One region of the Nonomuraea sp. NPDC003804 genome, then DNA from elsewhere that is predicted to be linked to it. Evidence: riboswitches for the same ligand, from Rfam matches in the RefSeq annotation. Region 1 holds a riboswitch; each other region holds the start of a gene.
What was found. Region 1 has a riboswitch for cobalamin ahead of ABZX22_RS05385 (CbtB-domain containing protein). Riboswitches for the same ligand answer to the same signal wherever they lie in the genome.

Region 2: it holds a riboswitch for cobalamin, as region 1 does, so the genes downstream of both, bluB (5,6-dimethylbenzimidazole synthase) here and ABZX22_RS05385 (CbtB-domain containing protein) in region 1, are expected to answer to the same signal.
Region 3: it holds a riboswitch for cobalamin, as region 1 does, so the genes downstream of both, ABZX22_RS43265 (ribonucleoside-diphosphate reductase subunit alpha) here and ABZX22_RS05385 (CbtB-domain containing protein) in region 1, are expected to answer to the same signal.

Annotation. Positions count from the first base shown of each region.
Region 1 covers NZ_JBEXMT010000003.1:231,893-234,071, reverse strand. The annotation lists gene ABZX22_RS05390 (NEW3 domain-containing protein) at 1-623, opposite strand, end outside; cobalamin riboswitch at 865-1,005, shown strand; gene ABZX22_RS05385 (CbtB-domain containing protein) at 1,101-1,226, shown strand; gene ABZX22_RS05380 (CbtA family protein) at 1,236-2,168, shown strand.
Region 2 covers NZ_JBEXMT010000015.1:213,422-215,600, reverse strand. The annotation lists gene ABZX22_RS22110 (DUF6493 family protein) at 1-127, shown strand, start outside; gene bluB (5,6-dimethylbenzimidazole synthase) at 206-838, opposite strand; cobalamin riboswitch at 868-1,068, opposite strand; gene ABZX22_RS22100 (MFS transporter) at 1,268-1,816, shown strand; gene ABZX22_RS22095 (copper chaperone PCu(A)C) at 1,949-2,179, shown strand, end outside.
Region 3 covers NZ_JBEXMT010000054.1:19,684-21,862, forward strand. The annotation lists gene ABZX22_RS43265 (ribonucleoside-diphosphate reductase subunit alpha) at 1-789, opposite strand, end outside; cobalamin riboswitch at 875-1,074, opposite strand; gene ABZX22_RS43270 (tripartite tricarboxylate transporter substrate-binding protein) at 1,098-1,994, opposite strand; gene ABZX22_RS43275 (helix-turn-helix domain-containing protein) at 2,056-2,179, opposite strand, start outside.

The DNA of each region.
Region 1 (2,179 bases):
GTGGTCTCGGCGCCGGTCAGGTTGGTGTTGGGCTCGTTGTAGGTGCCGCCCATCAGCTCCACCCTGCCCTCGGCCATCAGGCGGCGCAGGTCGGCCCTGCGCTCGGGGTGGGTGTCGAAGAACGGCTTCAGGTAGTCGATCTCGGCGAGCACGAACTTGTAGTCCGGGTCGCGTGCCGCGAGCGCCAGATGCGCCTCCACCAGGGCGAACGCGTTGCGCTCCCACAGCGGCCTGGTGGTCGCGTCACCCGACAGCAGCTCCCACGGGCTGGTGTAGGCGGCCTGCGTGTTCCACCAGACGGGGTCGTAGTGGAAGTGCGACACCATGTGCATCGTCCAGCCCGGCTCCTCCACGGTCACCTGGGCGGCGAGCTCGTCGCCGGCCGCGGTGACCACGCACGGCAGGACGGTCCCCGGCTCGGCGTTCACCTCCAGCGGGACCTCCACCACGACGGTCCCCTCGCCGGCGGGCACGACCGCGCGTCCCGCCACGCCGTCGCCGCGCACCTCCAGGCCGGCGTCGTGCTCACCCTGCTCGGCGGTGACCCGGAGGACCTGGTACGGCTGCGCCTCCGTCCCGACGAAGAGGTCGGTCGACTCGGCGGTCAACAGGCGAACGGGCACGGGGTCTCCCTCGGCGTTCTAGGGGGCGGTCGCCGTCACACTAGGACCTATCAAGATCAATGGCAACGTTGTCATAACCCGCGCCCGCTCTCCCCGGGAACGCTGATCCCGGCGTTTCCGGGAAGCGGACAGTCCGTGCCCCGCCTGCGCCGGGACAGTCCTTCGTGGCGCGCCGGAAACCCCGGACGTGGGCATCTACATCTCAGAAAGGGCCCGAACAGGATCGGGTGATGTTGACGAGACCCGGAGAAAGGGATACGTTCCGGTAGATTTCGCGGCGAATCAGGGGAAATCCGGTGAGATGCCGGTGCGGACGCGCCACTGTATCCGGGGCCCACAGCCCCGGGAGCCAGGTCACCTGACCGTCGCGACCTCAACCAGCGGGACGCGTCATCCCTGAGGAGGCTTCACATGAGTGGTCTGTCCACGTCCGTAACCGCAATTCCGCTTCACCGTCTCACACGCTGGCTGCTGGCCGTGCCCGTTCTGATGCTGCTCGCGTACCTCGTCCTCATGGACAACGGCGCGATCTCGCAGACCGGCACGCTCCTGCACGAGCTCATGCACGACGGGCGTCACCTGCTCGGCGTGCCCTGCCACTGAGGCAGCGTCATGGTCAAGTCCCTGGTGGTCAGGGGCCTGCTCGTCGGGCTCCTGGCCGGACTCGTCGCGGGCGTGTTCGCCTTCTTCGTGGGGGAGCCGCGCGTCGACGCCGCGATCGCCCTGGAGGAGGCGGCCGCCGCCGTATCGGTTGACGGCGGCGACACCCCGTCCTCCCACCATTCCGACGGCGCCGGTCAGCCGTCCGCCCCGGCGGACGACGCGGCTCAGCCGTCCGCTCCGGGGAATGCGGCTCAGCCGTCGGCCCCAGCGGATGCGGCTCAGCCGTCCGCTCCAGGCAACGCGGCTCGGCCGTCGGCCCCGGCAGGCGGCGGCGAGGAGGCGCACAGTCACGACGACGGCGCTTCGGCCGGCCACAGCCACGGCGAGGAGGCCGTGGTCAGCAGGCCGGTACAGAAGGTCGGCCTCTTCCTGGCCACCGGCCTGTACGGCCTGGCCGTCGGCGGCATCTTCGCCCTCGTCTTCGCCGCACTGCGCGGCAGGGTCGGCCCCAGGTCGGAGCCTGGCCTGGCGATCGTGACGGCCGCGTGCGCGTTCGGTGCCATCACCCTGGTCCCCTTCCTGAAATATCCCGCCAACCCACCCGCTGTCGGCGACCCCGAAACCATCAACGCCAGAACGCTGCTCTACGTCGTGATGGTCCTCGTCGGCCTCGCCTCCATCGCGATCGCCGTCGCCGCCACCCGTAGGGTCACCGTGCCCGGCGTCTGGGCGAAGGGCCTGGTGGGCGGGGTGACCTTCCTGATTCCGGTGATCGCCGCGTGGGTGCTCCTGCCGCGCGTCGACGAGGTGCCGCCCGGCTTCCCCGCCTCGCTGCTGTGGGACTTCCGGCTGGCCTCCCTCGGCACCCAGGTGGTGTTCTGGGTGGCCTTCGGGGTCTTGTTCGCGGTGGCGGGCGAACGGGCGAAGGCGCGGGTCAGCTGACCGGGGTGCTG
Region 2 (2,179 bases), on a different contig from region 1:
GGCCACCGACGTGGCGGCGTGGGCCGGCGCCCGAGGCGAGATCCCGTGCGTGTCCGCCCACGCGGACAGCGGGCGCGGCACCCGCTTCGCCCACGAGTGCGCCCGCCTGCGCGACCGGCTCCGCTGACCGCGGAGGGCCCGCCCGTAGGAGGGGCTTTCCCGGATGGGCTTCGCGCAGGCATTCCACCCGGCGGCCGGGCGCAGGTCAGCGGTCGCCGGTCCAGCGGTCGTGGTGGACGGCGGCGTCCAGCGGGCGGCGCCGTCGCCAGCCGTGCCGTTCCAGGTCAGGGACCTCCTCCAGGTGGGAGACGGGGCCCACGCACAGCCACGCGACCGGTCGCACCACGCCGGGGACGCCCAGCAGGTCCCGCAGAAAGGACTCGCGGTAGAACGACACCCAGCCGACGCCGAGCCCTTCGGCGGTGGCGGCCAGCCACAGGTTCTGGATGGCCAGGCACACCGAGTACAGCCCGGCGTCGGCGATGGCGTGGCGGCCGAGCACCGCGGGCCCGCCCCGGTCAGGGTCGTAGGTGACCACGACGGACAGCGTCGACTCGAGCACCCCGTCGATCTTGATCCGGGCGAACCGCCGAGCGGCCTCGCCGTCGAGGGCGGCCGCGAACGTGTCCCGCTCCTGCCGTACGTGATCGTGGAAGGCGGCGCGGACGGCGCGGTCGCGCACCAGGATGAAGTCCCACGGCTGGGACAGGCCGACGCTGGGCGCCGCGTGCGCGGCCGACAGCACGCGGTGCAGCACCTCGTCGGGCACCGGCGCGCCGGTGAACTCGCCGCGCACGTCGCGGCGGCGGTGGATGACGTCGTACAGCTGGCTGATCATGGGCAGGCTCCCGCTGACTCGCGCCCCCGTGGGGGCGGTGAACGCGAGGCCGGTCTTCGGACTCCCGGATCAACGCCTGCCCGCCGGCCTTCCCAGCCCTGTCGGGCCAGTGACTGCGCTCGCGCGCGTGGGCGGAGGCTCCCCGGTAACCGCGGCGGGCCCGTGCCGGACTCTCACCGGCTTCCCGATTCTCCCCGCGAACGCGGGGCACCTCGCAACAGTTCGCCGGGCAGTACGCTAGCCGATCACTTCACCCGCCCGGTCGGCGAGGTCGGCAGGGACTCCGGCGCCCTGCCCGCGGTCCTGTCACCACGGCCGGTGCGGGCTCGTCCAGGCTTCCTCGCGCGAGGGGGGCGGTTGTGCGGCGAAGAATCCGCTTGGGGAAGCGGCGGGTAAGCGTGGGATGATGGCCGGGCCATGTCAGCCACGATGCCGCTTCGAGCTCTGCGAGCCGCCGCCTTCGCCGCGGTCTCGGTCATGCTCGGCATCGCCGCCCATGTGTTCGCCGGCGGGTCGGTGTCGGCGCCGTCGGTGGTGGTGGCGCTGCTGGTGTCGTTCCTGCCGGCCCAGGCGCTGGCCGGGCGGGAGCGGTCGGCGGCCGTGATCGCCGTGACCCTGGCCGCCACGCAGCTGGTGCTGCACGTGCTGTTCGCCGGCGCCCATGCCGTCGAGCCGGTGGTCGCCGGGCACGCGCACGGCCAGTCCTGGCTGGTGCCGGGCCTCGGCATGCTGGTCATGCACGGATGGGCGATCGGGCTGACGGCGCTGTGGATGTCGCACGGCGAGGCGGCCCTGTGGGCGCTGCTGCGGCGGCTGGCCGTACGGCTGCTCGTCGCGGTGCTGGCGTTCGTCGATCCGGCGGCCCGCACGGCCGTCCCCGCGCCGGCCGAGCGGCCGCTGATCCTGCGCTCCATCATGCTCGGCCATGAGATGGGCCGGCGCGGCCCTCCTGGCGTCATGCGCACCGTTCCCGCCTGACCTCCCGTTCGAGGAGGCCGATGCGGGCCACCCCGGGAAAGGGGTGCTCCCCGGCGTCCCTGTCGTGACGGGCGCCGGGTCGACATCAGTGCCATGACACCAGTGCCGGCTCAGCCGGAAGAAGGGCTATCCATGTTCTCGCGCGTCATCGTCGTTGTCGTCGGCGTGGCCAGTCTGGCCGCCTGTGGCGTCCAGGAGGCGGCCGACTCCGTACCGAAGCAGGTCGCCGTGGCCTCGCCGTCCGGGCCGTCCGGATCGTCCGGGCAGTCGGCTGCCGCTTCCGCGCTCACCATCACCGACCCGTGGATCAAGACCACGAAGAAGGGGATGACCGCCGCCTTCGGCACGCTCGTCAACGACTCC
Region 3 (2,179 bases), on a different contig from region 1:
GTCGCGCAGTTCGAGGAACTCCTCGATGTCGGCGTGCCAGGTCTCCAGGTAGACGCAGGCCGCGCCCTTGCGGCGGCCGCCCTGGTTGACTGCGGCGACACTGGAGTCGAGCGTGCGCAGCCAGGGGACGATGCCGTTGGAGTGGCCGTTCGTGCCGCGGATGAGCGAGCCCCGGGAGCGGACCCTGGTCCAGGCGATGCCGATGCCCCCGGCGTACTTCGAGAGCCTGGCGACCTGGCCGTAGCGCTCGTAGATACCCTCGAGGTCGTCGCGCGGCGAGTCGAGCAGGAAGCAGGACGACAGCTGCGCGCGGCGCGAACCCGAGTTGAACAGGGTGGGCGAGCTCGGCAGGTAGGACAGCGTGGACATCAGGGCGTACAGTTCGGCGGCCTCGGCGACCGAGGCGGAAAGGCCGCACGCCACGCGCAGCAGGAAGTGCTGCGGGCGCTCGAGCACGCCGCGCGTGTCGGGGTGGCGCAGCAGGTAGCGGTCGTAGACGGTGCGCAGCCCGAAGTACTCGAACCTGTCGTCGGCGCTCTCGTCCACCAGCGCGTCGAGGGCGGCGGCGTGGGCGGCCACGAAGGCGGCCAGCCCGTCCTGGAGCAGGCCGGCGGCGTGGGTGGCCGCGATCGACTCGGAGAAGGTCCGCACGCCGTGCGCGGCGGCCTCGTCGGCGATCTCCTCGGCCAGCAGCCTGGCGGCCACCTTGGAGTTCTCCGGATCGGCGATCACCCTGGCGGCGGCCTCCTCGATGGCCAGCCGGCGATCCACCTCTACGGTCTGCGTCACGCTCTCTCCTCGCGAGCTCGGCCTCGTGAGGGCAGGCGAGAGCGCGCGGGCATGCCGCGAGGCCCCCGGCCCTCCCTCGAGGCCATGGACAGGTCACACCGCTGGCAGGTCTTCGGACTCGCGGGCGTTCGTCAGCTTCCTACTGGCCGTCGCTTCCCAGGCCATGGGCCCAGTGCGTCGTGACGGCGGTCGTTCCCGCTCACCGCTGCGGGGCAGCGCCGGATTCGCACCGGCTTCCCTTTTTGCTCCGCCCTGATCGGGCGAACCAGCGACGAGCAGGATCCTACATCTAGTGGCCGCGGGCGCAACTACCCCAACATGTCGATGAGGCCGAGGTCCTTGAGCACCTCACGGGTCCGCTCGGTCTCCGACCCGAGCCACACGCCGAAGTCGCCGCCGCTGAGGGGAATCGGCTTCCACCCTCTCGTACGGCACGCATCCGCCCACTGCCGGGACCCGGTGATCTCCTCGAGGATCGCGACCGCCTGGGCGTGCTCGCGCTCGGTCATCTCCCCCGGCCCGAGCACCCCGCACCAGTCGGCGAAGTCGACCCGCACACCCGACTCCAGCAGCGTCGGCGCCTCGATGCCGTCGACCGGTTCGGCGGAGGAGACGGCCAGCACCCTGACTTGGCCCTTGTCGATGCGCTTGCGCCAGTCGCCGAGCGGCCCGGCGGCGACGGCGGCCCGGCCCACGAGCAGCGCCGCGGCGGCGTCGTGCGTGGTGGGATAGCCGGCGTAGTCGAGCACCCTGGCGTCGGCGCCGAGCCCGCGCGCGACCAGCCCGAACAGCAGGTGGTCGGTGCCCCCCTGCGGCCGGCCCGCCAGCACCGTGGCGCCGGGGTCGGCGAGCAGCCGCCCGGCGAAGTCGTCGAAGCCGCGCAGCAGCGAGGCGGCGGGCACGACCAGCACCTCGACGTCGCCCACCAGCCTGGCCAGCGGGGTGCCGGCCGCCTTGGAGCCGTTGCGCAGGGCGGTCGCGAGCGCGGGCAGGCCCGTCACGGTCAGCGAGGTCCCGCCGTCGGCGACGCCGCTGTATCTGAACTGGCCCGCCAGGACCTTCGCGACGGGGATCCACGCCTCTCCGCCCGGCACGACGGTGAAGCTGGCTCCCTGCCGGGGGACCGTGGCGCCGCACCCGGCCAGGCACGCCAGCGCGGCCACCGTCCCCGGCACGAACGCTGCCACGAACTCCCGACGGCGCATGCGCGCCCCTCCCCGTCGCCCCCAACCCTTGTACAGGATGTTATTGGATGATCACCTTGCGTCACACGTCGGGGGTGGCGGGCAGGTCGGCGGGAACGGCGAGCAGCCGGATGTGGAGGGGCCTGGCCTCCGGCGGGGCGTCGGCGGCCCGCCGGCCGTACTTCTTCAGCAGCAGGATGTACTCC